DNA from 3 places in the Streptomyces sp. NPDC101225 genome. Region 3 is predicted to be linked to each of the others. Evidence: riboswitches for the same ligand, from Rfam matches in the RefSeq annotation. Region 3 holds a riboswitch; each other region holds the start of a gene.

Region 1 (9,426 bases), on a different contig from region 3:
GTCTTCATCGACCGCTATCCCGCCTTCACGCAGCTCTACGTGGCCGAGATGTGGCGTACCAACAGGGCCTGGCAGTCGACGCTGATGGTGGTCAGGCAGCAGGCGGTCTCGGTCGTCGAGGACGTGCTGCGCGAGGGCGTGGCGGGAGGCGAGCTCAGCGACGAGATCGACGTGCCGCTGACCGCGTCGGCACTGGTCGGCATGGTCCTGGTGGCCGCGCTGGACTGGCAGTCCTTCCAGCCGGAGCGCTCCCTGGACGACGTGCACGCGGCGCTGTCCCGGCTGCTCCAGGGGCGCGTGAGCGGACCCGGCCGCCGCTGAGCACGCCGGCGGGCGGCTGAGCACGGCGGGAAGAGAGCGACGGCACGGACACGAAGGCGCCGGTGCGCGCCGGCCGCGTCCCCCGCGGGCCACCTCGCACCGGCGCCTTCTCGTGCTCCCCCGTACTCACTTCCCCCCGTTGGGCCCCCGTTCTCGGTCGTTCCCCCGGGTTCCCCCGTGTCTCGCTCCCGCCGACGCGCGGCCGGCGGAAGGAGCGGATCGTGGGCGGCTCCGTTCCGGCGCCCCGTGTCGCCGGTGCCGGAGCCGAGCCCCTTTCCGTGTCTCCACTGTCTCGTTCACGCAGGTGGCGGCCCATCCGCGCGGCTACTCATCTCCGTCACTAGGTACGCGTACTCAGGGCTGCGCACTCACCCCCAGGGTGCCTGGCCGCCGCGTGGTGACGAGCGCGCCCGCGCCCGTACTCCCCCGGCGGCTCCGCCGAGGCGGACCGCGCCGTCCGTGACGGTCGGTGGTGGTCGATAAAGTCGCAGGCATGGGACGGATTGCGGTGATCGGCGCCGGGACGGGCGCGATGGCGGCCGCCGCCCGGCTGGCCGTCGCGGGCCACCGGGTGACGGTGTACGAGCGTGCGGAGACGTACGGCGGGGAGGTGCGCCGCTTCGAGCGGGACGGCTTCGCCTTCGACACCGGTCCCGGGCTGCTGACCCTGCCCGCCGTCTGGCGCGATCTGTTCGTCAAGACCGGCAAGGAGCCGCTGGAGGCGTGCGTCGAGCTGGTCCAGGTCGACCCGTCCTCCCGGCACGTGTTCGCGGACGGCACCGAGGCCGCGCTGCCCAACGCCTCGCGCGCGGGTGTCGTCGCCGCGCTGGACGAGGCGCTGGGGTCCGGCGCGGGCGGCCGCTGGGGCGACTTCCTGGTGCGGGCCCGCGAGGCCTGGGACCGCACCCGCCGCCCGCTGCTGGAGGAGCCCCTGTGGCCCGACTGGTCGGTGCTGGCGGACCGCGAGCCGTACCCGGCGGTGCCGCACAAGCGGCTGCTGCGCACCCGGCGGGCGGCCACGCTCGCCGAGATCGGCGCCTGGGAGCTGCGCGACCCCCGGCTCGCCGCGCTCCTGGAGGGTCACGCCCTCGCGTACGGCCTCGATCCGCGCACCGCCCCGGCGAGCGCCGCCGTGCTGCCGTACATGGAGCACGCCTTCGGCACCTGGTACGTCCGCGGCGGCACGCGGGAGCTGGCGCGCGCGGTGTTCGAGCGGTGCCTGGCCCGCGGGGTCGAGTTCCGCTTCGGTGCCGAGGTGACGGGCGTGCCGGAGAAGGACGGCCGGGCCGCGGGCGTGGAGGTGGCGGACGGCACGGTGGCGGAGGCGGACCACGTGGTCGCCGGTGTGCGTCCCGCCCGGCTGCGGAAGCTGACGGGACACCGGCTCGACGACGAGGGCGACGTAGGGCCCGGCACCGGCTCGCGCCCCGGGCGGTTCACCGTGCTGCTGGCGCTGCGCGGCCCGCGGGAGACCGGTGCGGTGCATCGCACGATCGTCCACGCCCCCGACCGCGCGGCCGAGCTGGACGCCCTCGGCTCGCCGTCCCCCGGGCCCGTGCGGCCCACGGTGACCGTGCTGCGGCCGGACGACCCGGCGCTGCGGCCGGACGGCGACCACGAGTCGGTGGTCCTGTCCGCGGTGGTCGCCTCGGACGGCGGACGGGACCTGCCCGGACGGCGCGAAGCCCTCGCCGGCGAACTCGTCGCCGCGGCGGAGGCGGTGATACCGGGGCTGCGGGAGCGGATCCTGTGGCGCGAGGAGACGACGGGCAGCGGCTCGGGCGGGGTGTCCGCGCCGTCGCTGGCCGCCGGGGGCGGGCGCTTCCTGCACCCGGCCAACACCACCCGCCTGCCGGGTCTGTACCGGGTCGGCGGATGGGCTCATCCCGGCGGCGGTCTCCCGCACGCGGGCATGTCCGGCGCGCTGGTGGCCGGACTCATCGTGGAGGGACCGGAGTTCAGAGGCTCGCAGTGAGCCTCGTCCGGCGGCGAGGGGCGCGGGGACGGAGCGCGTTCAGAAGCGGTACTGCTCGTCGTACCCGTTCCCCTGCGCCTGGCCGTCGCCCTGGTAGGGGTAGGGCTGCTCCGGCGGGAGCTCGCCGCCGTAGGACTCGTCGGTGCGCTGCTGCGGGACCCACACCCCGCCGGACGGGGTCTCGCCGCCGTAGCCCTGCTGGCCGTACTGCTGCTGGTCCTGGCCGTAGCCCTGCTGGCCGTACTGCTGCTGCCCGTAGGCGTCGTAGCCGCCGTACGTCTGCGTGCCGATGTACGGGTCGGAGTAGGCGGCGTACTGCTGCTGGCCGCCGGTGTCGTAGCCGTACTGCTGCTGGTCGTAGCCCGAGTAGTCGTAGGCGTAGGCCTGGTCGCCGCCCTGGGCGGCCGCCGCGTACTGGTCCTGGGCCTGGTCCTGGGGCTGGCCGGCGCCGGCGTAGGCGGCGTTGTCGTAGATGCCGTACGAACCGGTGTCGTCGGGCATGGGCTGCGGCTCGTACACCATGGTGCTCTCGGCGGCCGTGGGCTGGGCCTGGTGCGCGGGCGTGAAGACGTCGTCGCGGTCGTAGTCGTCGTCGCCGTAGGCGACGTTCTCGCGGGTGTAGGCGGCCCGCTCGTCGTACGCGCCCTCGTCCGCCTCGAGGTCGGAGACCTCCAGGGTCGGATCCTGGTGCTCCGCCCTGCCGCGCCGCCCCCTGCCGCCGTCCTCGCCCTCCGGGCGCTTGACCGCCCAGCCCGCCGAGAAGCCGCGGCGGAAGGAGAGGGTGACGTAGGTCTGGCCGACCGCGAACGCGGCCGCGCCCAGTCCGATGACGATCACCGAGGGGATCAGCACCCCGATGACGACACCCAGGAAGCCCGCGAACGCGAGCAGCCGCCAGCGCAGCCGCGCCTTGTACTGCAGCAGCACCTCACCGAGCAGCCACAGTGCGACGATGCCGAACGCGATATAGAGGACCGTCCAGCCCATGTACGCCCCTCTCCCAGTCGCCGCTACGCAGTGTGTCGTACACCGGTGCGGCCGGTCTAGGCCTGCGGGGGGTGGTGCAGACCCAGGTTCTCGTAGATTTCCAGCGTCGCCGTGGAGTTGTTGAGCGTGATGAAGTGCAGACCCGGCACTCCCTCGGCCAGCAGCCGTGCGCAGAACTCCGTGGCGAATTCAATGCCAATGGAGCGTACAGCGGCCGGATCGTCTTTTGCTGTGAGGATCCGCTCTTTCAGGACGGACGGGATGCGGGCGTTGCTGAGCTGCGGCAGCCGTTCCAGCATCTTCACACTGGTCACCGGCATCACTTCGGGGATGACGGGGGTCTCGCAGCCGGCCGCCTGCACGCGGTCGCGCAGCCGCAGATAGGACTCCGGCTGGAAGAACATCTGGGTGATCGCGTAGTCGGCGCCGGCCCGGCACTTGTCCACGAAGCGGGAGACGTCCGTGTCCCAGTCCTCGGAGCGCGGGTGCATCTCCGGGAAGGCCGCGACGCCCACGCAGAAGTCGCCGGACTCCTTGATGAGCCGGACGAGGTCCGCCGCGTAGACGAGGCCCTTCGGGTGCGGCACCCAGTCCCCCATGGGGTCCCCGGGCGGGTCGCCGCGCACGGCGAGCATGTTGCGGATCCCGGCGTCGGCGTACTGGCCGATGATGTTGCGCAGTTCGGCGACGGAGTGGTTGACCGCGGTGAGGTGGGCGACCGGGGTCAGCGTGGTGTCGGCGACGATCTGCTCGGTCTCCCTGACCGTGCCCGCGCGCGTGGAGCCGCCGGCGCCGTACGTCACGGAGACGAAGTCGGGAGCCACGGCCTCGACCCTGCGCAGCGCGCTCCACAGGTTCCGCTCGCCCTTGGGCGTCTTGGGCGCCGAGAACTCGAAGGAGTACGTCGTCTTGCCCGTGGCGAGCACGTCCCGCACGGTGCGTGCGCGGTCAGTCCTGGTGGATGCGGTTCCGAGGGCCATACTCGCAGGTTAACCAGGGGGCGACGGTCCCCCAACCGAACGCGGGATTTTTACCCGAATTGTCGACTTGCTGTCCACGCCTCGGACAGCCGGCGTGATCAGGCCTGCCGCAGCCGCTCGGCGAACTCGGCCGCCGCGGCGCCCGGGTCCGCCGCCTCGGTGACGGCGCGGACGACCACGACCCGGCGGGCTCCGGCGTCGATCACCTGGTCGAGGTTGGCGAGGTCGATGCCGCCGATGGCGAACCAGGGGCGGTCGGTGCCGAGGGATGCGGTGTACCGGACCAGGTCGAGGCCGGGGGCGTGCCGGCCCGGCTTGGTCGGGGTCGGCCAGCAGGGCCCGGTGCAGAAGTAGTCGACGCCCTCCTGGACGGCGGCCGCCGCGGCCTCGGACTCCGCGTGGGTCGAGCGGCCGACGAGGACGTCGCCGCCGAGGATCGCGCGGGCCGCGGGGACCGGGAGGTCGCCCTGGCCGAGGTGGAGGACGTCCGCGCCGGCCGCGTGCGCCACGTCCGCGCGGTCGTTGACCGCCAGCAGCCTGCCGTGGCGGGCACAGGCGTCGGCGAAGACCTCCAGGTGCTCGAGCTCCTCGCCCGCCTCCATGCCCTTGTCGCGCAGCTGCACGATGTCGACGCCCCCCGCCAGGACGGCGTCCAGGAACTGCGGCAGATCGCCCTGGCGCCTGCGCGCGTCCGTGCAGAGGTAGACGCGGGCGTCGGCGAGTCGGGCGCGTGCGGTGGCGGCGGTGCCGGGCATGTGGGTGTCCCCCGTGGTCGGTGGCGTACGGGCCGCGGGCCCGCGGGAGGCTTCGGTGCCGCGGCCGCGGTGCACCACGGCCGCGGCCCGCGGACCCCGGCCCGTACGCCGGACGGTGTTCGGATCAGCGGGTTCGGATCAGACGGCGAGCGCCTGGGCGCGGCGCTTCACCTCCGTGCCTCGATTCTCGCTGAGGGCCTGGGCGGGGGTGCCCGGCAGGCTCTCGTCGGGAGTGAAGAGCCACTCGAGCATCTCCTCGTCGGTGAAGCCGTCGTCGCGCAGGAGCGTCAGGGTGCCGCTCAGGCCCTTGACGACCTTGTGCCCGTCGATGAAGGCGGCGGGGACGTGCAGTGCGCGGTTCTCACCACGGCGTACGGCGATGAGCTGGCCCTCCTTGACCAGCTGCCGCACTCGCGTCACCTCGACGTCGAGCATCTCTGCGATGTCGGGCAGGGTGAGCCAGGCGGGGACGAGAGCATCGATCTTTGCGTCAATCTCGGTCACGGAATCAAGCCTGCCATCCCGCACCGACAGTCGGAAGCCAGGCCGGCCCGACCTGGGGTTCCGTGTTACGCCGTGGCGGCCTTCAGGGGCCTGGACGGATCCCCCATGCGCTCGGCGTCCATCGGTGTGCCGGCCTCGATCAGCCGTCTGCCCTGCGCCAGGTCCCGGGGCCGGCCGACCGCGAGCAGGCCGACCAGCCGGCCCTCGCGCAGCCAGCAGACGGACCAGGCGGGCCCGGCCGGGTCGCCGCGCCACAGGGTCGTGTCGGCGGCGGCGTGATGGCCGGCGTACTGGACGAAGCGGCCGAACTGCTCGGACCAGAAGTACGGAACGGGGTCGTAGACGGCCGCCGCCGCACCGTTGGCTTCGGCGACGATGTTCTCGGCGACCGTGCGCGGCCCCTGCAGGGCGTTGTCCCAGTGGTGGACCAGCAGGCGCTCGCCGTAGCGCCGCGACGGGAAGGAGGCGCAGTCGCCGACGGCGTAGACGTCCGGTGCCGAGGTGCGCAGATGGGCGTCCGCGACGATCTCGTGGTGCGCTCCGAGCTCGATGCCGGAGCCGCCGAGCCAGGCCGTGGCGGGGCGGGCGCCGATGCCGACCACGACCGCGCCCGCGGGCAGCCGCGAGCCGTCGTCGAGGACGACCGCGCCGGGCTCGACACGCTCCACGCGCGTGTGCGTGCGCAGTTCGACGCCGGCGTCGGCGTACCAGGCGGCCATCGGGGCGGCCACCTCGGCGGGCAGGGCGCCGGCGAGCGGCCGGTCCGCCGCCTCGACGACCGTCACCGCGCAGCCCGCCTCGCGCGCGGCCGTGGCGAACTCGGCCCCGATCCAGCCCGCGCCGACCACCACGATGTCGTGCTGCCGGGCGAGGACGGGCCGCAGCCGGTCGGCGTCGTCCAGGGTGCGCAGCAGATGCACACCGGGGACGCCCTCGGCGCCCGGCAGCCGAATCGGTTCGGCACCGGTGGCGAGCACGAGGACGTCGTAGCGGACGGGCCCGGCCTCGGTGTCCAGCCGGTGCTCGGCGGGGCGCACGCCCAGTACCTCGCACCCGAGCCGGAGTTCGATGCCGAGCGCCTCGAAGTCGACGTCGAAGGCGGAGCCCTCGGACTTGCCGAGCAGGACGGCCTTGGACAGCGGGGGCCGGTCGTAGGGCTGGTGGGGCTCGGCGCCGATCAGGGTCACGCGGCCGGTGAAGCCCTGTTCGCGCAGCGCCACCGCGGACTGCACCCCGGCCATGCCCGCGCCGACCACGACCACGTGCCGCGAGGGCGGCCCGCCCGTCTCCTGCGTCTGCTCGCTCACCTGATCACCCTAGCCAACTGACACAGTGTCAGTCAGCGGTCGCGCTCACTCGGTGACCTGCTCCACAACACTGGTGCCGCTGCCGGTCCCCGACTCCCACTCCCAGCTCTCCTCCAGCCGCACGCGCCCGTCCGGCAGCTCCACCACCGTGGACACGCAGTGCCCCGAGGACGTCGTCCCGTCCCGCTTGAGCTGCACGTACCGGAAGTCCAGCCGGTCACCGTCCCGGGTACCCACCAGACGGCCCCGTACGACATCCCCGCCCGCGTACTCGGCCCAGATCCCGCCGTCCTTCTCGTGGTACGTGAACCGCGTCCGGGTGCCCACCTGACCTGGGGCCTGGTCGGCGACGGGGGCGAGGACGAGTCCGTCCAGCGAGCGGGGCACGGCGGGAGGCTCCCTTACAGAGGCGCGGAGGGTCGGGCTAGGGTGGCCACCGTACAAGCACTCGCGGGAGCCCGGACGCACCGGGCTGAGAGGGAGGCTGGCGGCCTCCGACCGTACGAACCTGATCCGGGTCATGCCGGCGAAGGGAGGGGCTGGACGCCCATGTCGTCACGTACGTCCGACGTCCTCGTCATCGGGGGCGGAATCATCGGCCTGGTCACGGCCTGGCGGGCCGCGCAACGCGGGTTCGCCACGGCCGTCGTGGACCCCGAGCCGGGTGGCGGGGCCGCGCAGGTGGCCGCCGGGATGCTCGCCGCGGTCACCGAACTGCACCACGGCGAGCAGACCCTGCTCGGCCTGAACCTCGCCTCGGCCCGCCGCTATCCGGAGTTCACGGCCGAGCTCACCGAGCTCACCGGGCACGACCTCGGCTACCGCCGGTGCGGCACGCTGGCCGTCGCGCTGGACGCCGACGACCGCGCCCACCTGCGCGAACTGCACGCCCTGCAGCGGGCGTCGGGCCTGGAGTCGGAGTGGCTGTCGGGCCGCGAGTGCCGGCGCCTGGAACCGATGCTCGCGCCGGGCGTGCGCGGTGGGCTCCGGGTCGACGGCGACCACCAGATCGACCCGCGGCGGCTGGCACGCGCGCTGGTCGCCGCCTGCGAGCACGCGGGCGTGGTCTTCCACCGCCAGTGGGCCGAGCGCTTCCACGCCGTACGGGACCGGGCCCGCGGTGTCACCACGGCGGACGGCACCGCGCTGGGCGCGGGCCAGGTGGTGCTGGCCGCCGGCAGTCTCAGCGGGCGGCTCCCGGGGGTCCCGGGCGACGTGCTGCCGCCGGTGCGGCCGGTGAAGGGGCAGGTGCTGCGGCTGAGTGTGCCGCGGCGGCTCGCGCCCTTCCTCAGCCGCACCGTGCGCGCCGTGGTGCGCGGCAGCCAGGTCTATCTGGTGCCGCGCGAGAGCGGCGAGCTGGTGATCGGCGCGACCACCGAGGAGCTCGGCTGGGACACGACGGTCACCGCGGGCGGGGTGTACGAGCTGCTGCGCGACGCGCACGAGCTGGTCCCCGGCATCACCGAGCTGCCGCTGACGGAGACGCGTGCGGGCCTGCGTCCGGGCTCCCCCGACAACGCCCCTCTGCTCGGCCCGACGCAGCTGCCCGGTCTGCTGCTGGCCACCGGGCACCACCGCAACGGCGTGCTGCTGACGCCGGTGACCGGCGACGCCATGGCGCACGTCCTGACCACCGGCGATCTCCCGCACGAGGCCCTCCCGTTCACCCCGAGGCGCTTCGGGCGCGTGGAGCAGCCCGCATGAACATCTCCGTCAACGGGGAGCTCCGGGAGTTCGCTTCCGGCACGGCTCTCGACACCGTTGTGCGGGCGCTGACCGCGGCCCCCACCGGAGTGGCCGCCGCGCTCAACGAAACCGTCGTCCCGCGCGCGCAGTGGCCGTCGACGCCCCTCTCCGAGGGGGACCGCGTCGAGGTCCTCACCGCCGTCCAAGGAGGCTGACCCATGGCCGACGATCCCTTCGCCATCGGCGGTACGTCCTTCACGTCCCGCCTGATCATGGGCACCGGCGGTGCCCCGAGCCTCGACGTGCTGGAGCGGGCGCTGGTGGCGTCCGGCACGGAGCTGACCACGGTCGCGATGCGGCGCGTGGACCCCTCGGTGCACGGCTCGGTGCTCTCCGTCCTGGACCAGCTCGGCATCCGGGTGCTGCCGAACACGGCCGGCTGCTTCACCGCCGGGGAGGCGGTGCTGACCGCGCGCATGGCGCGCGAGGCGCTCGGCACCGACCTGGTCAAGCTGGAGGTCATCGCCGACGAGCGCACCCTCCTGCCCGACCCGATCGAGCTGCTCGACGCCGCCGAGATCCTCGTCGACGACGGTTTCACCGTGCTGCCGTACACCAACGACGACCCGGTCCTCGCCCGGAAGCTGGAGGACGCCGGCTGCGCGGCGATCATGCCGCTCGGCTCGCCCATCGGCTCCGGTCTCGGCATCCGCAACCCGCACAACTTCCAGCTGATCACCGAGCACGCGCGCGTGCCGGTGATCCTGGACGCGGGCGCCGGTACGGCCTCGGACGCGGCGCTCGCGATGGAACTGGGGTGCGCGGGTGTGATGCTCGCCTCCGCGGTGACGCGGGCGCAGGAGCCGCAGCTGATGGCCGAGGCCATGAAGCACGCGGTGGAGGCGGGCCGG
Region 2 (9,426 bases), on a different contig from region 3:
CGGCGCGATGGTGGAGGGGTCTGATGACTCAGGGGGCCGGTCAGGGACCCGAAGCGGAACGGACGGCGACGTTGCGCGACTTCCGGGTACCGGCGTACGTCCACGAGACCGGTCCGTACGGCCAGAACGCCCGTCCCGGTGACGTCGTCCCGCCCGAGGAGACCGCCCTTCCCGAGGGGTACACACCGACCGAGCGCGACCTGCCCGTCATCAACCGCGGTGACACGCTCCAGGTGCCCGTCGCGCCCGGGCCCCAGGCCGCCCCGCAGGAGACGGACGGCAGCGGCCCCCTGTACGTCGTCGGCGACGTGCACGGCTATCTGGACGAGCTGCTCGCCGCCCTCCGGGAGCAGGGCCTCGTCGACGCCGCGGGACAGTGGTGCGCCGGCACCTCCCGGCTGTGGTTCCTCGGCGACTTCACCGACCGCGGCCCCGACGGCATCGGCGTCATCGAGCTCGTGATGCGCCTGTCGGCGGAGGCGGCCGCGGCCGGCGGCTACTGCAAGGCGCTCATGGGCAACCACGAGCTGCTGCTGCTCGGCGCCAAGCGGTTCGGCGACACCCCCGTCAACTCCGGCGCGGGCACGGCCACGTTCCAGGCCGCCTGGCTCCTCAACGGCGGCCAGAAGACCGACATGGACCGCCTGCAGGACCACCATCTGCAGTGGATGGCCCGCCTCGACGCCATGGAGTCGGTCGACGGCTATCTGCTCGTCCACTCGGACACCACCGCCTACCTCGACTACGGCGACTCGATCGAGGCGGTCAACGACACCGTCCGCGAGACGCTCACGCGCAACGACGCCGACGAGTGCTGGGATCTGTTCCGCAAGTTCACCAAGCGGTTCTCCTTCCGCGACGAAGGTGGTGCAGACGCCGTCCGTTCCCTGCTGGATACGTACGGCGGCACACGGATCGTTCACGGCCACAGCCCCATCCCGTACCTGCTGGGCGAGGTCGGGTCCGAGGACGGCGAGGACAGCGCGGGCCCGGTGGTCGAGGGGCCGCACGTCTACGCCGAGGGGCTGGCCATCGCGATGGACGGCGGAGTGACCATGGCCGGAAAGCTACTGGTGCAACAACTTCCCCTGGATATCTGAACGTTCACAGGGCAGGCGACCTCCCGCAGGAGGAATCACGACGAACGGTGCAGGCCGGCGGCCAATTTCTGGAAACCCCCTGTCACCACGTGCCGTGACCGCTCTACCATCGGCTTATCCGTAGCAGGCTCCCCTCCGTTTCTGCCCGACGGCTCGTTGGCATGCGAGCCCCAAGCCCTACGGAGCATCGGGGGATGCACATGAACAGCGTTCCGCAGCACCTGCTGAGTGAGGACCGCCAGGAATACGAGCGGGTCCTCGACGAGGCGCTGCGCTCCGCCCCAAACCGCCCGGAACTGGCCGCTGTGGGACAGCGGCTCAACGCCGAACAGCTGCGCACCATGGCGCTCAACGCCTCCGCGCTCATCACGGCGGCCGCGGCGACCGAGTACCAGCACTACGTGAAGGTGCGCGAGGAACTGCGCCAGCCGGCGTCGTCCACCCCGTCGTCCACCCGCGAGGCGGGCTCCTCGGAGCCCGGCGGGCCGGCGATGGGGCTCGCCACCACCCTCGGCGAGGCCGCCGAGACAGCCGGCGCGGGCGCCGTCGCCGTCGCCGCCGTCCTCACGCCGGTCCTCGCCGGAACAGCCGCGGTGATCTTCCTGCTCGTCGGCTATGTCATCAGGTCGCTCGACCCCGGCCAGGTGTTCGGCAAGACCATGATCACCGCCGGCTGGGTGTTCGGCGCCCTGACCGCGGCGGCGATCCTGGTCGCCGCCGTCGGACTGCTGCTCACCGCTCTGCGCAACAGGCCGTCGTCGGAGAGCGGGCCGTACGGCGAACTGCGCGGGGACGTGGCGCTGGCCAGAGAGGCCTGGCGCGAGGCGCTTCTGGAGCGCGGCATCATGCCGTTCCTCGGGGAGGCCCTCGCCGACCCGGGCGCCGCAGCGGCGCTGCACAGCACCACACCGCGGACGCCGACCAGCCGTATGCCGAGTCTGGGCTACGACCGCCCCGGCTTCAGCAGCCCGGACGACGGCGCCACCGGACCGCGCCCGAGCTTCTCGAGCCCCGACTACACCAGCCCGGAGTTCGGAGGCCCGGAACACCAGCCGGAGTGACGGCCGGCTTGCGCCCTCCGCAGCGGAACCGTCCGCCGGGGCCGGCCGGGGGAGCGCAGGCCGAACACCCCTTGCGCCGTGCCCGCCTCGATCCCCTCACGTGGTCAGCGGGGTAGACCGTCCAGGTCGAACCCGTGGTCGACGACGTCGTGTGCCACGTCCATGAGGGGAATGTCGTGGGTGAAGGCGTAGGCGCGCAGGCGCGCGAGGGCTTCCTCCACGGAGATGCCGAGCAGAACGGTCAGGGCGCCGGTCGCCTGGTGGATCAGGGCACGATGCAGCGGCAGCGGGTTGCTGCTGCTCATGTCGTGGATGCCGTGGGGCGTGGTGAGGATCGCCGTGACGCCTTCGGCGAGGGCGAGCAGATCGCTCATCTCGGGGCGGGTGAGCATGCCGACGGTACTGCGGTGGCCGGTGAGGACGCCGAGCCGGGCCACCCCCAGATGGACGGGGACGGCATGTGCGGCCTGCGCGGGCTTGGGGTGCGTGGCGGCGAGCAGGGCAGGCCACCGGTCCTCGGGCACGGCGTGCAGATCGGGGACGAGTACGACGTCACCGGTGCGGGCCGCGTCCACGGTGGGGCCCTCACCGAGGGTGAACTGGAGATCCTCGAAGGCGACCCCGGCGGTGTCCGCCGGGTCGTACCAGACGAGTTCGAGGCCGGAGTGGTCGAGCAGGCAGAGGGTGAGGCTGTCGAGGCCGAGGGCGGTCGCGCAGGCTCCGGGCGAGAGCGCCGTCAGGCCGTGGCCCTCCTGGGTGGCGACGGCCAGCAGGCCGGGGATGTCGGGGGTTTCTGCGGGCACCGCGGGGCTCCTTGACTGAGTGCGGTGGGGCGCCGGCGGCGCGGGCCGCAGGACGGCACGAAACAAGCGTCACGAGCGGCGCGGGCGATCCTGCGCGGTGGCGAAGATCCCGGCGGACACGCGGCCCTCGACGACGAGTCGGCACAGGTCGGTCAGTGACCTCCGGTTGCTGCGGGCGTGGGCGCGCAGGCGGTCGAAGGCGATGTCGGGCGAGATGTCCAGCTGGGCCCCGAGGGCGCCTTTGGCCTGCTCGATGATGATCCGGCTGTTCAGCGCGGTCTGCAGCTGGCCGACCCGTTCGGCCTGGTCCTGGGCCAGGCGCTGGTGCAGGATGCCGATGGTCGCAGCGTCCGCGAGGGCCTGTCCCAGGCGCAGGCTCGCCGGGTGGAGGCCGACGGGGAGGGCGTGGAAGACGTTCACCGCGCCGATGACCTCCTCGCGCAGGCGCAGCGGGATGGCGGCCACCGCGGCGAATCCGGCCGTGCGGGCCGCCTTGGTGAAGCGTGGCCAGCGTTCGGCGGCGGCCTGCCGGGTCAGGTCCACGGGGCCGACCTGCTCGTGCTGACGGCAGCAGTCCTTCGACGGTCCCTCGTCGAACTCGATCTGCGCCTCTTCCAGTTGGTGCGCGGTGTGCGTGGACGCGGTCACGTCCACCAGCCGTCCCCGGGTGTCGACCATGATCACCCCGATCGCCGTCACATCCAGCAGTTCGAGCATGTGATCGGTGAGGACATGCAGGAAATCGACCAGGTAGAAGCCCTCCACCAGGGTGTCGGCCAACTCCAGGAATGCTTGCGCGATTCGTTCGTCGCGCTCCCCTTGCGCCATCGAGCACTCCTCCTTCGCCCCCTGCCACCGTCGCTGTGCGACGATCCGGCCCGGGGGCTTGGCCCGCTGTCATTGTCCCGCTGTCCCGCACGGGCGGGAACAGAACCACCGCATTCGCGACAACCGGCTCATGGAGCCCGACAGCCGTCAGGCGGTACTCCCCGGACGCACTCGTACGAACAGCTCGCGACCGGCGCCACGGCCCGCGGTGGGGGAAACGCGACGACCGGCCGGCCGCTGGGCACACGCCGGAGCCACGACACTCCGTGGCGCGGCACCGCGACGCCGTGGCGCGGCACCGCGACGCTCCGTGGCGCGCCGGCCGTCGTCTCCGGCGCGCGGCCCGTCGCGGTGGGCGTGCCCGGCTCGAACGGCTCCCTCCCTGGGGTGGGCCGGCCCGCCCGCCGCGCACGCCTTCGACCTCTAAGGACGGCGCCGGGCCGGACCCCTCCCGTACGGCGCCGGGCCGGACCCCTCCCGTACGGCGCCGGGCCGGACCCCTCCCGTACGGCGCCGGCAGGCGGGCCCTCTCCTCGGAGCCGTCCCGCAGTCCGCGTCGCAGCAAGCGGCGTCGGCGTGTCTTCTCCGTCCGGGCGATCACCCCGGAAACGGCGCCCGCGCGGACGCCGGCCGTGAAGGCGCCGGCCACCACGCCCACCCACGGCGGGTGCCGTGCCGCACCGCACGGGCCCTTCCCTCGCCGTCGGGGAGGGAAGGGCCCGTGGAGTGCGGACGCGCCGGGGGCTCAGTCCGCCAGGGGCAGATACACACGGTTCCCGCTCGCCGCGAACTCCTTCGACTTCTGGAGCATGCCCTCGGCGATCTCCTCGGGCGAGGCCCCCTCAGCCGCCGCACCACCGAACCGCTCCGTGATGCTCTGGCTGATCTTCATCGAGCAGAACTTCGGCCCGCACATCGAGCAGAAGTGGGCGGTCTTGGCGGGCTCGGCCGGCAGGGTCTCGTCGTGGAACTCCCGTGCCGTGTCCGGGTCCAGGGCGAGATTGAACTGGTCCTCCCACCGGAACTCGAACCGGGCGTCGGACAGCGCGTCGTCCCACTCCTGGGCACCGGGGTGCCCCTTGGCGAGGTCGGCCGCGTGCGCGGCGATCTTGTAGGTGATGACGCCGGTCTTGACGTCGTCACGGTTGGGCAGGCCCAGGTGCTCCTTGGGCGTGACGTAGCAGAGCATGGCCGTGCCCCACCAGGCGATCATCGCGGCACCGATGCCGGAGGTGATGTGGTCGTACGCCGGCGCGACGTCCGTGGTCAGCGGGCCGAGCGTGTAGAACGGCGCCTCCTCGCAGATCTCCTGCTGAAGGTCGATGTTCTCCTTGATCTTGTGCATCGGGACGTGTCCCGGACCTTCGATCATGGTCTGCACGTGGAAGCGCTTGGCGATCGTGTTGAGCTCCCCGAGCGTGCGCAGCTCGGCGAACTGCGCCTCGTCGTTGGCGTCCGCGATCGAACCCGGCCGCAGACCGTCGCCCAGCGAGTACGTGACGTCGTAGGCGGCGAGGATCTCGCAGAGCTCCTCGAAGTTCTCGTACAGGAACGACTCCTTGTGGTGCGCGAGGCACCAGGCGGCCATGATCGAGCCGCCGCGCGAGACGATGCCGGTCTTGCGGTTCGCGGTGAGCGGGACGTACGGCAGGCGGACCCCCGCGTGGACCGTCATGTAGTCCACGCCCTGCTCGGCCTGCTCGATGACGGTGTCCTTGTAGATCTCCCAGGTGAGCTCCTCCGCCCGGCCGTCGACCTTCTCCAGGGCCTGGTAGAGCGGCACGGTGCCGATGGGCACGGGGGAGTTGCGCAGCACCCATTCACGTGTCGTGTGGATGTTGCGGCCGGTGGACAGGTCCATGACCGTGTCGGCGCCCCAGCGGGTCGCCCAGGTCATCTTCTCGACCTCCTCCTCGATGGAGGACGTCACCGCGGAATTGCCGATGTTGGCGTTGACCTTCACCAGGAACCTCTTGCCGATGATCATCGGCTCGATCTCCGGGTGGTTGACGTTGGCCGGCAGCACCGCGCGGCCCGCCGCGATCTCCTCGCGGACCACCTCCGGCGCCACGTTCTCCCGGAGCGCCACGAACTCCATCTCGGGTGTGATCTCGCCCTGGCGTGCGTAGGCGAGCTGGGTGACCGCCTTCCCTTCGCGTCCGCGCCGCGGCTGGCGCGGACGTCCGGGGAAGACCGCGTCGAGGTTGCGCAGCCCGCCACGCGGCGAGGTGTGCTTGATGCCGTCGTCCTCCGGGCGTACGGGGCGGCCCGCGTACTCCTCGGTGTCGCCACGGGCGACGATCCAGTTCTCCCGCAGCGGGGCGAGCCCCCTGCGGACATCGGTGTGGGTGAGCGGATCGGTGTACGGGCCGGAGGTGTCGTACAGCGTGACCGACTGCCCGTTGGTGAGGTGCACCTGACGGACCGGCACCCGCAGATCGGGGCGTGAGCCCTCGACATACGCCTTGTGCCAGCCGACGGACTTCCCGGCCTCCGAGGACTGTTCTGCGGACTGTTCGCCCGGAAGGGACGGTGCGTCCTGGTCGGAGGCAGGCGTGCGTACGTCCTTGTTGGTCATGAGACCTACTCCCTACGCCGGCATTACCCGGTAACAGGTTCGGCGGTCGACGCAGCGATATCCGTCTGTCGACGTCTCGTCGGACCATCACCCGACTTCGGTGATGTTCCACGTGAAACATCGCAGGGACGGAGGTCAGCGCCCTCTCAGCCCGGTGCTCCGAGCTCCCGCGTGTGCAAAGGTGTCTCCACGCTAGCGTCAATTCCGGCGAGCTGAACAGGGGGCCCCGGCGTTCTTGCAATGATCGGGCCGTGACCACGACACACCGGCACCCCTACCCATCCCCGGAGCCGCCCCACGGTCCCGGCTCCGACAGCGGCCAGGGGTACGGCCACGATGCCCACCACGATCACGGCGCCGGACCACGTACCGGCCGTGATCACAGCGGGCACGCCGGCGGGCAGGGCAGCGGCCACGGGCACGGCGGCCATGCCGGCGCCGCTCACGGGCACTCGCACAGCCACGGTCCCGCCGCGCCCGTCTCCCGGCACCTGCGCAAGGTCATCGCGGCGGTGCTCATCCCGTTCGCCGCGGCCGTGGTGGTCGGGCTCGTGGTGCTGTGGCCCGGGGGCGCACCGGCCCACCAGCGATCCGGCGTGGGATTCGACCGGCAGACCCAGCAGGCGACGGTCGCCCAGGTCGTGAACGTGAGCTGCACGGCGGTGAACGGCTCCGGACAGGCCTCGGCGGGCGACACCTCCGGCACCGCGGGCTCCTCCGCCCGGCAGCCGGAGAAGGGCACCTGCAAGAAGGCGACGATCCACGTCGACACCGGCAAGGACAAGGGCCGCACGTTCACCGAGATCGTGCAGCCGGACCAGTCGCGGCAGCTGCACGAGGGCGAGAAGGTCGTGGCCGCCTACGAGCCCTCCGCACCCAAGGAACTGCAGTACTCGGTCACCGACGTCGACCGCCGCTTCCCCATGGCGCTGCTCGCCGGCATCTTCGCGCTCGCCGTCGTGGTCGTCGGGCGGCTGCGCGGTGTCATGGCGCTGGTCGCGCTGGCCGTCAGCTTCATGGTGCTGACCTTCTTCATCCTGCCCGCGATCCTGCAGGGCTCGAACCCGCTGCTCGTGGCGGTGGTCGGGGCGAGCGCCATCATGCTGCTCGCCCTCTACATGTGCCACGGCCTGTCCGCCCGTACGTCCGTGGCGGTGCTCGGCACGCTGCTCTCCCTCGCACTGATCGGCGTGCTCGGCTCGGGGTTCATCGGCTGGGCCGCCCTGACCGGCAACACGGACGACAGCACCGGCCTGATCCACGGCCTCTACCCGTCGATCGACATGAGCGGTCTGCTGCTCGCGGGCGTCATCATCGGCTCGCTCGGCGTCCTCGACGACGTGACGGTCACCCAGACCTCGGCGGTCTGGGAGCTGCACGAGGCGAACCCCTCGATGGGCCGCCGTGAGCTGTACCGGGCCGGAATCCGCATCGGCCGGGACCACATCGCGTCCGTCGTCAACACCCTCGTCCTCGCCTACGCGGGCGCCGCACTGCCGTTGCTGCTGCTCTTCTCCATCGCGCAGAGCGGCGTGGGGACGGTCGCCAACAGCGAGCTGGTCGCCGAGGAGATCGTCCGCACCCTGGTGGGCTCGATCGGCCTGGTCGCCTCCGTACCCGTCACCACGCTGCTCGCGGCCGTGGTGGTCGCGGCCGACCGGCCGGGGCCCGAGCCGGTCGCGGCGAGGGCGCCGGGAGCCGCCGCACCGGCTCCGGCACGGTCGGGCAGGGGCCGGCGCCGCAAGCGCTGAGCCGGCTGCTTCCGCGCCGGCGGACAGGCCCGGCGCAGAAGCGTTCCTGCAACCCTCCGCCGCGCGCAGAAGCGTTACGGCCGCTGCCTGGCGCCGGCCGTCAGCCCGCGCTCTGCTCCTCCGCCAGAATCCGGTCCAGCGCCTCGTCGAGATGGGCGTCGAAGTCCGCGAGGGAGCCCTCCTGGCCGAGCGGCACGAGCTTGTCGGTACGGTCCAGGAAGGCGATGAGCGGCACCGTGGACGAGCGGAACAGCGCCTGGTCACAGCCCACCTGAAGCCGGATCAGCACCTCGGTGAGCGAGTCCGGTTCGGCGGGCGAGACCCGTACGTCTCCCTCGCCGCACGGCCGGCCCACCCCGTCGATGAGCAGTTCACGGCCGAACGCCCAGGTCACCGGAGCATCACCGGGCAGGTGGAAGGTCAGCCGTACGGCATACGGATCAGAGGCCTCGTAGCGCAGTTCCACCGGGATGCGGAACGAGAGCTCCTCGGAGACGAGAAAGCTCATCATGACCTCTGCCTGTACGGACTCGCGCATCGCCTACCCCGTCTTGTGAAACCGAACGGCCGGGAATCATCCCCAGCCTCTGAGGGCATCTTGCTGAAAGTACACAGCAGATCACAAGGAGTGAGTTTTCAGATGCTGATAGAGAGCGCCAGTGACCCCAGCAGCTGTCCGATCTCGCGCTGGAGCTGCTCGACCGCCGGCACCAGCCGATCAGCCTGATGAGCAGGCAGGGAGATGGCCATCGTCCCGGCCGCGGTGCCCACGGTGATCGGGATCGCCGCGCAGACCGTCCCGAGTGCGTACTCCTGGCGTTCCGTCACCGGTTCCCGCCGATTAGCCCGTTCGAGTCGCCTCAGCAGCGCCTGGTTGTCACGCACCGTGTACGGGGTGAGGGGCCGCACGGGGTAGCGGTCGAGGTGGTCGCGGCGGGCGGTCTCGTCCAGCTGGGAGAGCAGGCACTGGCCGACCGCATGTGCGTGTGCGGTCTCACGGAAGTCGGCCCACTCCTCGACCGCCGGATTGCCCGGGGTGTCGGAGACGCACACGACCTCGATCTCGCCCTCCCGGTACACCGCGTAGTACACGGGCGCACCGAGCGCGTCCCGCCAGCGGGCGAGCGCGTCCACGATCGTGCCGCGACGTTTCTGCTGGGCCGCGCCGCTGCTCAGCCGGACCGCCGCGTCACCGAGGAAGAACAGGCCCCGGTCGCGGCACAGATAGCCCTCGTGGACCAGGGTGCGCAGCAGGTGGTACGCCGTCGGCAGTGCCAGGCCCGTCTCGCGGGCCAGCTGTTTGGC
Region 3 (9,426 bases):
ACACGGTGGTGTCCAGCCGTACCCCCCACAGTGCGTCGAGGAACCCTCCGCGGCCGACGAGCGCGAGGAAGGCCGTACCGACGACGACCGTCGGCAGCACGAACGGGACGGTGACCACGGCCCGCAGCACCTGCTTGCCGGGGAAGTCGAAGCGCGCGAAGACGTATGCGCCGGGGAGCGCGATCAGCAGCGTGAGCGCGGTCGAGGCGAGCGCCTGCCAGGTGGTGAACCACAGGACGTGCCGGATGTCGGACTGCGCCACGACGTCCGCGATCCGGCCGAACCGCCAGGTGCCGTCGACCTTGAGCCCGCGCGCCACGATCGCGGCCACGGGCCAGGCGAAGAACAGCGCGAAGAACGCGACGGGCACGGCCATGAGGCCGAGCCGCGCCGCGCTCCCCGCGCGCCGGGCACGGACGGCTACTTCAGTACGAGTGACGTCCACGACTTGACCCACTGGTCACGGTTCTCGGCGATCTTGCCGGGCGCCATCCGCTCCGGGTCCTTGGCCGGCTGCCCGTACTTCTGGAACTCGGCCGGAACCCGGGCGGCCTTGCGCACCGGGTAGACGAACATGTTCAGCGGCATGTCGTCCTGGAACTCCTTGCTGACCAGGAAGTCCAGCAGCGCCTTGCCGCCCTTGGTGTTCTTGGCGTTGCTGAGCAGTCCCGCGTACTCGATCTGCCGGAAGCAGGTGCCGTACGCCGTCCCGGTCGGCGCCGTCTTCGGCTTCGGGTCGGCGTAGATGACCTCGGCGGGGGGCGAGGAGGCGTAGGAGACGACCAGCGGCCGGTCGCCCTTGGCCTTCTTGCCGCCGGCCGAGCCGGAGAACTCCTCGTTGTAGGCCTGCTCCCAGCCGTCGACGACCTTCACGCCGTTGGCCTTGAGCTTCTTCCAGTAGCCCTGCCAGCCGCCGTCACCGTACCGGGCGGCCGTGCCGAGCAGGAAGCCGAGACCCGGCGAGGAGGTGGCGGCGTTCTCCGTGACGAGGAGGTTCTTGTACTCGGGCTTGACCAGGTCGTCGAACGACTGCGGCGGCGTCAGCCCGTGCTTGCTGAAGTACGCCTTGTCGTAGTTGACGCAGATGTCGCCGGAGTCGATGGGGGTGACCCGGTGCTTGGCCTGGTCGACGCGGAACTCCGGCAGGATCATGTCGGAGCCCTTCGCCTCGTACGGCTGGAAGAGGCCGTTGTCGAGCGCCCGCGAGAGCAGGGTGTTGTCGACGCCGAAGAAGACGTCGCCCTGCGGGTTGTCCTTGGTGAGGATGGCCTTGTTGACGGCCTGCCCGGCGTCGCCGTCCTTGAGGACGTGGACCGTGTAGCCGGACCGCTTCTCGAAGTCGGCGAGGACGCTCTTCGAGACGGCCCAGGAGTCGTGGCTGACGAGGGTGACGGACGTGGAGCCGCCGGAGCCGCCGCTGCCGGACGAGGACCCGCAGGCGGACAGCGTGACGAGGCCGAGACCCACGGCGGCTGCCGCGAGCTTCCTGTAGTTGTTCACCGAATTCCTCCTGGCTGACCAGGAAGAGACGCGGCCCTGCCCGGGACCGGCGGACAGGGCCGACGGCTCCCGGGCAGGGCGCAACAGCTTGAGTGATCACCGAACTTCCTACCCAGAATGACCTGGGCAAGGTTCAGAGGGTCTGCGGCCCGGTTGCCGCACTCTCAGCGCTGTGGCGCTCCCCTGTCGGAATATGCAGATGTGTGTACGGGTGTTCGGTACGGGTGTTCGTACCGGCTCAGGTTACCGCTCGGTGGCCGCGAGCTGACCGCAGGCCCCGTCGATCTCCTGCCCCCGGGTGTCCCGGACCGTCACCGGTACACCGTGTGCGGCGATGGCCTCGACGAAGGCCTTCTCGTCCTCGGGACGGGAGGCGGTCCATTTCGAGCCGGGCGTCGGGTTGAGCGGGATCAGGTTGACGTGCACGGGCTTGCCCCTGAGCAGCCGTCCGAGGCGGTCGCCGCGCCAGGCCTGGTCGTTGATGTCCCGGATGAGCGCGTACTCGATGCTGAGCCGGCGCCCACTCCTGCCGGCGTACTCGAACCCGGCGTCGAGGACCTCGCGCACCTTCCACCGCGTGTTCACGGGGACGAGGGTGTCGCGCAGCTCGTCGTCGGGGGCGTGCAGCGAGATCGCCAGCCGGCACTTCAGTCCCTCGTCGGCGAGACGGTGGACGGCCGGCACGAGCCCGACGGTCGAGACGGTGATGCCGCGCTGCGAGAGCCCGAGCCCGTCCGGGGCCGGGTCGGTGAGCGCGCGGATCGCCGTGACGACCCGCTTGTAGTTGGCGAGGGGCTCGCCCATCCCCATGAAGACGATGTTGGACAGCCGCGCCGGCCCGCCGGGCACCTCCCCGTCCCTGAGGGCCCGCATCCCGTCCACGATCTGATGGACGATCTCCGCGGCGGAGAGATTCCGGTCCAGCCCGGCCTGCCCGGTGGCGCAGAAGGGGCAGTTCATCCCGCAGCCGGCCTGCGAGCTGATGCACATGGTGACCCGGTCCGGGTACCGCATCAGCACGGACTCGACGAGCGTCCCGTCGAACAGCCGCCACAGCGTCTTGCGGGTGGTGCCCTGGTCGGTCGACAGATGCCGTACGACGCTCATCAGCTCGGGCAGCAGCGCCTCCTGCAGCCGGCCGCGCGAACCGGCGGGGATGTCGGTCCACTCCGCCGGGTCGTGCGCGTACCGCGCGAAGTAGTGCTGCGAGAGCTGCTTGGCACGAAACGGCTTCTCCCCGATCTCGGCGACCGCCTCCTTGCGCTCGGCGGGCGAGAGATCGGCAAGATGCCGCGGCGGCTTCTTGGCTCCGCGGGGGGCTACGAAAGTGAGTTCTCCGGGCTTAGGCATGGCGGTACCAGTGTCGCAGATCGACTGGTGTGACAACCTGCCGCCGCAGGTGTGCCCCCGCACCGGCGCAGGCACCGCATCGGTGGCCGGGGCGGGGGGTCGGGTGGGCCGTGGACCGGTGGGGAGCGTCGCCCGTCGGCTACTGCTGAGAGTCGCTCGCCGTGTGCTCCAGCTTGTTCCTGAGGAGCTGCTCGTTGCGCGGGAGTTCCTTGCGGACCTGGGGGCGGACGAGGAGCGGCAGCAGGACCTTTCCGATGCCGTGCCCCTCGAAGTCCAGGTCCATCGTCAAACGGGCGCGGCGGCCGTCGTCGAGCGGCTCCACCGCCCCGTGGAAGGTGCCCCTGACCGGGCCGTCGACGCCGCGCAGCCCCCAGCTGTGCGGCGGCTCGTACTCGGTGAACTCCATGGTCATCGGCATCTCGCGGCGTCCGACCCGGCGGGTGACCCTGACCCGTGAGCCGGGGTGGAGCGGACCGGCGTCGAGCTGCTCGGCGGAGACCGCGCTCAGCTGCCACTCCGGCAGATGGGAGGGATCGATGACGTACGCCCAGACGTCCTCGGGAGTCCGGTCGACGTCGATCTCTTCATGGAAGGCGGACATGACGCCCCCCTTTCAGGATGATCCGCGGATGATCCCTTTTGAGGGCTTACAGCAGAATCGTCCCACTCGGCCGACGGTGACGCCATCGGCCGGCGGGACGTTCCGTGCCGTCAGCCGGAGCCGACGAAGAGGACCAGCAGCAGCCACACCACGGGCGCGGTCGGCAGTAGCGAGTCCAGGCGGTCCATGATGCCGCCGTGGCCGGGCAGCAGCGTGCCCATGTCCTTGATGCCCAGGTCCCGCTTGATCATCGACTCGCCGAGGTCGCCCAGCGTGGCGCTGGCGGCGACCGCGAGGCCCAGGAGCAGGCCCTGCCACCAGACGCCGTCGTCGATCAGGAACTGCAGGCACAGCGCGCCCGCGACCATCGCGAAGCCGACCGCGCCGAGCAGCCCCTCGCGGGTCTTGCCGGGACTGATGCGCGGCGCCAGCTTGTGCTTGCCGAAGCGCCAGCCGACGGCGTACGCGCCCGTGTCGCTGACCACCGTCAGCAGCAGGAAGGTCAGCACCCGCCAGGGGCCGTCCTCGGCCGCCAGCATCATGGCCACGAAGGTGGCGAGGAACGGCACGTAGAACGCCGCGAAGACGCCCGCCGTGACGTCCTTGAGGTAGCCCTCGGGCGGTTCCGTCATGCGCCAGACGAGGACGGCCAGGGCGGTCAGAGCCATCGCGACCCAGGCGCCCTCGGCGCCCCGGACGTACCCGGCGACCACCATCGCGGCACCGCCGAGCGCCAGCGGGACCAGCGGCGCCTTGATGCCCTTGCGCTCCTCGAGCCGGCTGGTCAGCTCCCACAGGCCCACCACGACGGCGACCGCGACGACCCCGACGAAGACGGCCTTGACGACGAACAGGGACGCGATGATCACCACGCCGAGTCCGACGCCGACCCCTATGGCCGCGCTCAGATCGCGCCCCGCGCTCTTCTTCTGCGGCGGGGGCGCCGGCTGCGGGGCGTCGGGCATGGGCTCCGGATTCTGCTGCACCACCCCGTAGGGCGGCGCCTGCGGGGTCTCGTCGCGGAACAAGGGGCCGCTCAGCCGAGCGGCCCCCCGGTCGTCATCCTGGTCACCGCCGTACGCGGGTCCCTCGGGCACGATGGGCATGGGGCGAGTCTGCTGCGCCTCAGGCGCATCGTACGCGGGACCCGCCGGGGCAGCCCCTTGGACAGGCCCCTGGTCCGACGGCCCCCAGTACCCGGGCTGTGAACCGGTGTGCGGCGGCGCTCCCCAGGAAGAGTCGTTCATCAGACCTCGAGCAGCTCCGCTTCCTTGTGCTTCAGGAGTTCGTCGACCTGGGCCACGTACTTGTGCGTGGTGTCGTCGAGTTCCTTCTCCGCACGGCGGCCCTCGTCCTCGCCGGTCTCGCCGTCCTTGATCATCTTGTCGATCGCGTCCTTGGCCTTGCGGCGGACGGAGCGGATGGACACGCGCGCGTCCTCGGCCTTGCCCTTGGCGACCTTGATGTAGTCGCGGCGGCGTTCCTCGGTGAGCTCGGGGAACACCACTCGGATGATGTTGCCGTCGTTGCTCGGGTTGACGCCGAGGTCGGAGTCGCGGATGGCCTGCTCGATGTTGCGCAGGGCCGACTTGTCGAACGGGGTGACGACCGCCATGCGCGGCTCCGGCACGGAGAACGAAGCCAGCTGGTTGATCGGCGTCGGCGCGCCGTAGTAGTCGGCCACGATCTTGTTGAACATCGCCGGGTGCGCACGGCCGGTGCGGATCGCTGCGAAGTCCTCCTTGGCGACCACGACGGCCTTCTCCATCTTCTCCTCGGCCTCGAGGAGGGTCTCTTCGATCACCACTTGCTCCTGCGTGTCTTGAGTAAGGCCCGGCTGCGGTTCCTTGGTGGGGCGGCGGCCGGCTGCGTCGCGTCTTCTTCCTGCACGGTTCCCGACCGGCAGGACATTGTCCATCCCCCGGTCAGGGTCCGTAGGTGTTGCCGGTCAGTCCCGGCTGCCGCGGTCACCCACAAGCGTGCCGATCTTCTCACCCTTGACGGCGCGGGCGATATTGCCCTCCGCCAGAAGCTCGAACACGAGGATCGGCAGTTTGTTGTCGCGGCACAGCGTGATGGCCGTGGCGTCGGCGACCTTGAGGTCGCGGGTGATCACCTCGCCGTACCCGAGGGAGTCGAACTTGACCGCGTCCGGGTTGCGTTTGGGGTCGGAGTCGTAGACGCCGTCCACGCCGTTCTTGCCCATCAGCAGCGCCTCGGCGTCGATCTCCAGGGCGCGCTGGGCGGCCGTGGTGTCGGTGGAGAAGTACGGCATGCCCATCCCGGCGCCGAAGATGACCACGCGGCCCTTCTCCAGGTGCCGTACGGCACGCAGCGGGATGTAGGGCTCGGCGACCTGGCCCATGGTGATGGCGGTCTGCACCCGGGACTGGATGCCTTCCTTCTCCAGGAAGTCCTGCAGGGCGAGGCAGTTCATGACGGTGCCGAGCATGCCCATGTAGTCGGAGCGGGCCCGGTCCATGCCGCGCTGCTGGAGCTCGGCGCCGCGGAAGAAGTTGCCGCCGCCGATGACGACCGCGATCTGCGCGCCGTCCCGCACGACGGACGCGATCTCACGGGCCATCTTGTGCACCACGTCGGGGTCCACACCCAGGCCCCCGCCGCCGGAGAATGCCTCACCGGACAGCTTCAGCAGAAACCGACCGGTTACTTTGCCGTCGTCGCTCTTCTGGGCCTTGGTGGTCATCGAGATCCCGCCTCTTTCACGTGGTGCACATACGAAGAAGGCCACTGCCGGTGGGGTGTCGTTCGCAACCCATGCGCGGCAATGGCCTCCTCGTCAGATCTGCTGTCGCCCGTCACACGCGCGCGTGACGGCGTACCGGACGACTGCTCCCGACCCTATCGGGCCGGGACGCCGCTCGCGGCACGGACTCAGATGCCGACCTTGATACGCGTGAAGCGCTTCAGGGTGACACCGGCCTCGTCCAGAATCTTCTGGACCGACTTCTTGTTGTCCAGCGCGTACGGCTGGCCGAGGAGCGTGGCGTCCTTGAAGAAGCCGTTGAGGCGACCCTCGACGATCTTCGGCAGGGCGGCCTCGGGCTTGCCCTCGGCGCGGGTGGTCTCCTCGGCGACGCGGCGCTCGGACTCGACGACCTCGGCCGGCACGTCCTCCTTCGCGAGGTACTTCGGCGCGAAGGCGGCGATGTGCTGGGCGATGCCCTTGGCGACCTCGGCGTTGGGCTTGTCGAACTCGACCAGGACACCGATCTGCGGGGGCAGGTCGGGCATCGTGCGGTGCATGTACGCGAGGACGTAGCCGTCGGAGTACTGCGCGAAGCGGTCCAGGACGATCTTCTCGCCCAGGTTGGCGTTGGCCTCGTCCACGAACGCCTGGACGGTCTTGCCAGCCTCGATCTCGGACGCGAGCAGGGCGTCGAGGTCGGCCGGGGCGGTCTTGGCGACGTGCTCGGCGATCGCGTTGGCGACGGCCTGGAACTTCTCGCCCTTGGCGACGAAGTCCGTCTCGCACTTCAGCTCGACGAGGACGCCGGAGGAGTTGTCGTCGGCGATGATGGAGACGACGGCGCCGTTCTCGGCCGAGCGGCCCTCGCGCTTGGCGACGCCCTTCTGGCCCTTGATCCGGAGCGCCTCGACGGCCTTGTCGACGTTGCCCTCGGCCTCGTCCAGCGCCTTCTTGCAGTCCATCATGCCGGCGCCGGTGAGCTCACGAAGCTTCTTGACGTCGGCGGCGGTGTAGTTCGCCATGAGTCTTTGAATCTTTCTCGAAGTCTGGAAGATCGAAGATCTACGGGGTCCACGGCCCCATGCGGTCGGGGGCCGTGGACACTCCGCCGACCTACGGGTGAACGGCGGGAGCGGCTTTCACCGCGCCGGAGGCGCTATTGGCTGCCGGACCGCTCCCGCCGTCAACTTCAGGACGCTGACGTTCAGGCCTGCTCGGCGTCCGCAGCCGGAGCCTCGGCCGCGGGGGCCTCGGTGGCGGGAGCCTCGGCCGCGGGGGCCTCGGTGGCGGGAGCCTCGGCCGCGGGGGCCTCGGCGGCGGCCTGGGCCGGCTTCTCGGCCTCGTCGGCCTTCTTCTCGCCCTCGAGCAGGTCGCGCTCCCACTCGGCGAGCGGCTCGCCCGCGGCCTTCTCGCCCTTGCCCTCGGTGGCGACACCGGAGCGGGCGATGAGGCCCTCGGCGACCGCGTCGGCGATCACACGGGTGAGCAGGGTGACGGAGCGGATCGCGTCGTCGTTGCCCGGGATCTTGTAGTCGACCTCGTCGGGGTCGCAGTTGGTGTCGAGGATCGCGACGACCGGGATGTTGAGCTTCCGGGCCTCACCGACCGCGATGTGCTCCTTCTTGGTGTCCACGATCCAGACGGCGCTGGGCACCTTCTGCATCTCGCGGATACCGCCGAGGGTCTTCTCCAGCTTGGCCTTCTCGCGCGAGAGCACGAGAAGCTCCTTCTTGGTCAGACCGGACGCGGCGACGTCCTCGAAGTCGATCTGCTCGAGCTCCTTGAGGCGCTGCAGACGCTTGTAGACGGTCGAGAAGTTGGTGAGCATGCCGCCCAGCCAGCGCTGGTTGACGTAGGGCATGCCGACGCGGGTGGCCTGCTCGGCGATGGCCTCCTGCGCCTGCTTCTTCGTACCGACGAACATGACCGTGCCGCCGTGGGCGACGGTCTCCTTGACGAACTCGTAGGCGCGGTCGATGTACGACAGCGACTGGAGCAGGTCGATGATGTAGATGCCGTTGCGCTCGGTGAAGATGAAGCGCTTCATCTTCGGGTTCCAGCGACGGGTCTGGTGACCGAAGTGGACGCCGCTTTCCAGCAGCTCCCGCATCGTGACGACGGCCATGGCCGTTCTCCTTGGTTTTCTCGGTTGTGCCGCGGGGACCGGACGGCTCCCGCGCCTGACGCCCGCATGCGCCGTGCCACGAAGGACCGAGGAGCGCTGACACCGGCTTGTGACCACCTGGTGTCGGGGCGTGCGAAGTCGACCCGGTGACCCGGATCGCCAGAAGAAGTGTACGGGACCGGCGAGGCACCGGGTGACGCCGCTGTCCACAACCGCGCGGTGGTCCACAGGTCCCGGCCATGACCGCCGGGAGTGCGGGACGGTTGCGGCATGCGAGCGAAACGAAGCGGGCGGCCGCCATGGGCGGAACTGCTGTCCCTGGCCCTGGTCTCCCTGGCCCTGGCCGGCCTGACCCCGTGGGCCCGGGCGGACGCCCCGCCCCCCGTCCCGCCCCGGCCCCCGCCCACGCCGGCCTCCGGCCGCGCCTGGCCGGTGGGAGTGCGCCCCGCCGTCCTACGGGGCTGGGAGCCCCCGGCGACCCTCTACGGCCGCGGCCACCGGGGCGTCGACCTCGCGGCCCCGCCCGGCGCCCCGGTGCGAGCGGCGGCGCCCGGCCGCGTCTCCTTCGCCGGCCGGGTGGCGGGCCGCGGCGTGGTCTCCGTGGGAGTCGCGGGCACGCACTTGCGTACGACGTACGAACCGGTCAAGGCGACGGTGCGCAAGGGGGACGAGGTGAAGGCGGGTGAGGTGGTGGGGACGGCGGAGCCGGGGACTTCGCACTGCGCTCTCACGTGCGTGCACTGGGGCTTGCTGAGGGGCGGGGTCTATCTGGATCCGCTGTCCCTGCTGCCACCGGGATTGCTGCGGAGGGGACCGTCGCGGCTGCTGCCGGTGCTCGGCGTGCCGCTGCCGCACGGGCCCGCCCGGCCGGCGGACGGCCGCGCAGCGCCGGCTCAGCCCCGTACGCCCCGCAACGCCATGCCCACGGCCGCGTCGGCGACGTCCGACGGCACCTCCGCCCCCAGCTCGATCCGCCGCACGGCCGCGTCCACGATCCCCTGAAGCAGCATCGCGGCCAGCCGCGGCTCGGAGTGCCCCGTCCGGGACAGCGCGTCGACGATCATCGCCACCAGCCCGCCGTGCGCGGCCCGAATCTTCTCCCGGGCGCCCGCGTCCAGCTCGCCGGCGGAGATCGCCACG

What was found. Region 3 has a riboswitch for thiamine pyrophosphate ahead of ACIRPX_RS16215 (thiamine ABC transporter substrate binding subunit). Riboswitches for the same ligand answer to the same signal wherever they lie in the genome.
Region 1: it holds a riboswitch for thiamine pyrophosphate, as region 3 does, so the genes downstream of both, thiO (glycine oxidase ThiO) here and ACIRPX_RS16215 (thiamine ABC transporter substrate binding subunit) in region 3, are expected to answer to the same signal.
Region 2: it holds a riboswitch for thiamine pyrophosphate, as region 3 does, so the genes downstream of both, thiC (phosphomethylpyrimidine synthase ThiC) here and ACIRPX_RS16215 (thiamine ABC transporter substrate binding subunit) in region 3, are expected to answer to the same signal.

Annotation. Positions count from the first base shown of each region.
Region 1 is NZ_JBIWOE010000007.1:67,523-76,948, forward strand. It holds gene ACIRPX_RS12565 (TetR/AcrR family transcriptional regulator) at 1-321, shown strand, start outside; gene ACIRPX_RS12570 (phytoene desaturase family protein) at 815-2,296, shown strand; gene ACIRPX_RS12575 (hypothetical protein) at 2,336-3,283, opposite strand; gene metF (methylenetetrahydrofolate reductase [NAD(P)H]) at 3,340-4,263, opposite strand; gene thiE (thiamine phosphate synthase) at 4,362-5,018, opposite strand; gene ACIRPX_RS12590 (Rv2175c family DNA-binding protein) at 5,157-5,522, opposite strand; gene ACIRPX_RS12595 (NAD(P)/FAD-dependent oxidoreductase) at 5,588-6,829, opposite strand; gene ACIRPX_RS12600 (hypothetical protein) at 6,875-7,216, opposite strand; TPP riboswitch at 7,270-7,381, shown strand; gene thiO (glycine oxidase ThiO) at 7,379-8,533, shown strand; gene thiS (sulfur carrier protein ThiS) at 8,530-8,730, shown strand; gene ACIRPX_RS12615 (thiazole synthase) at 8,734-9,426, shown strand, end outside.
Region 2 is NZ_JBIWOE010000016.1:49,843-59,268, forward strand. It holds gene ACIRPX_RS22635 (metallophosphoesterase) at 24-1,100, shown strand; gene ACIRPX_RS22640 (hypothetical protein) at 1,295-2,161, shown strand; gene ACIRPX_RS22645 (GAF and ANTAR domain-containing protein) at 2,266-2,964, opposite strand; gene ACIRPX_RS22650 (ANTAR domain-containing protein) at 3,034-3,792, opposite strand; gene thiC (phosphomethylpyrimidine synthase ThiC) at 4,538-6,370, opposite strand; TPP riboswitch at 6,363-6,551, opposite strand; gene ACIRPX_RS22660 (YibE/F family protein) at 6,622-8,121, shown strand; gene ACIRPX_RS22665 (SsgA family sporulation/cell division regulator) at 8,222-8,659, opposite strand; gene ACIRPX_RS22670 (IclR family transcriptional regulator) at 8,758-9,426, opposite strand, start outside.
Region 3 is NZ_JBIWOE010000009.1:208,292-217,717, reverse strand. It holds gene ACIRPX_RS16220 (ABC transporter permease) at 1-376, opposite strand, end outside; gene ACIRPX_RS16215 (thiamine ABC transporter substrate binding subunit) at 421-1,500, opposite strand; TPP riboswitch at 1,588-1,695, opposite strand; gene rlmN (23S rRNA (adenine(2503)-C(2))-methyltransferase RlmN) at 1,744-2,850, opposite strand; gene ACIRPX_RS16205 (SRPBCC family protein) at 2,990-3,451, opposite strand; gene ACIRPX_RS16200 (phosphatidate cytidylyltransferase) at 3,562-4,698, opposite strand; gene frr (ribosome recycling factor) at 4,698-5,255, opposite strand; gene pyrH (UMP kinase) at 5,400-6,158, opposite strand; gene tsf (translation elongation factor Ts) at 6,347-7,183, opposite strand; gene rpsB (30S ribosomal protein S2) at 7,366-8,286, opposite strand; partial or broken gene ACIRPX_RS16175 (murein hydrolase activator EnvC family protein) at 8,557-9,138, shown strand; gene ACIRPX_RS16170 (TetR/AcrR family transcriptional regulator) at 9,180-9,426, opposite strand, start outside.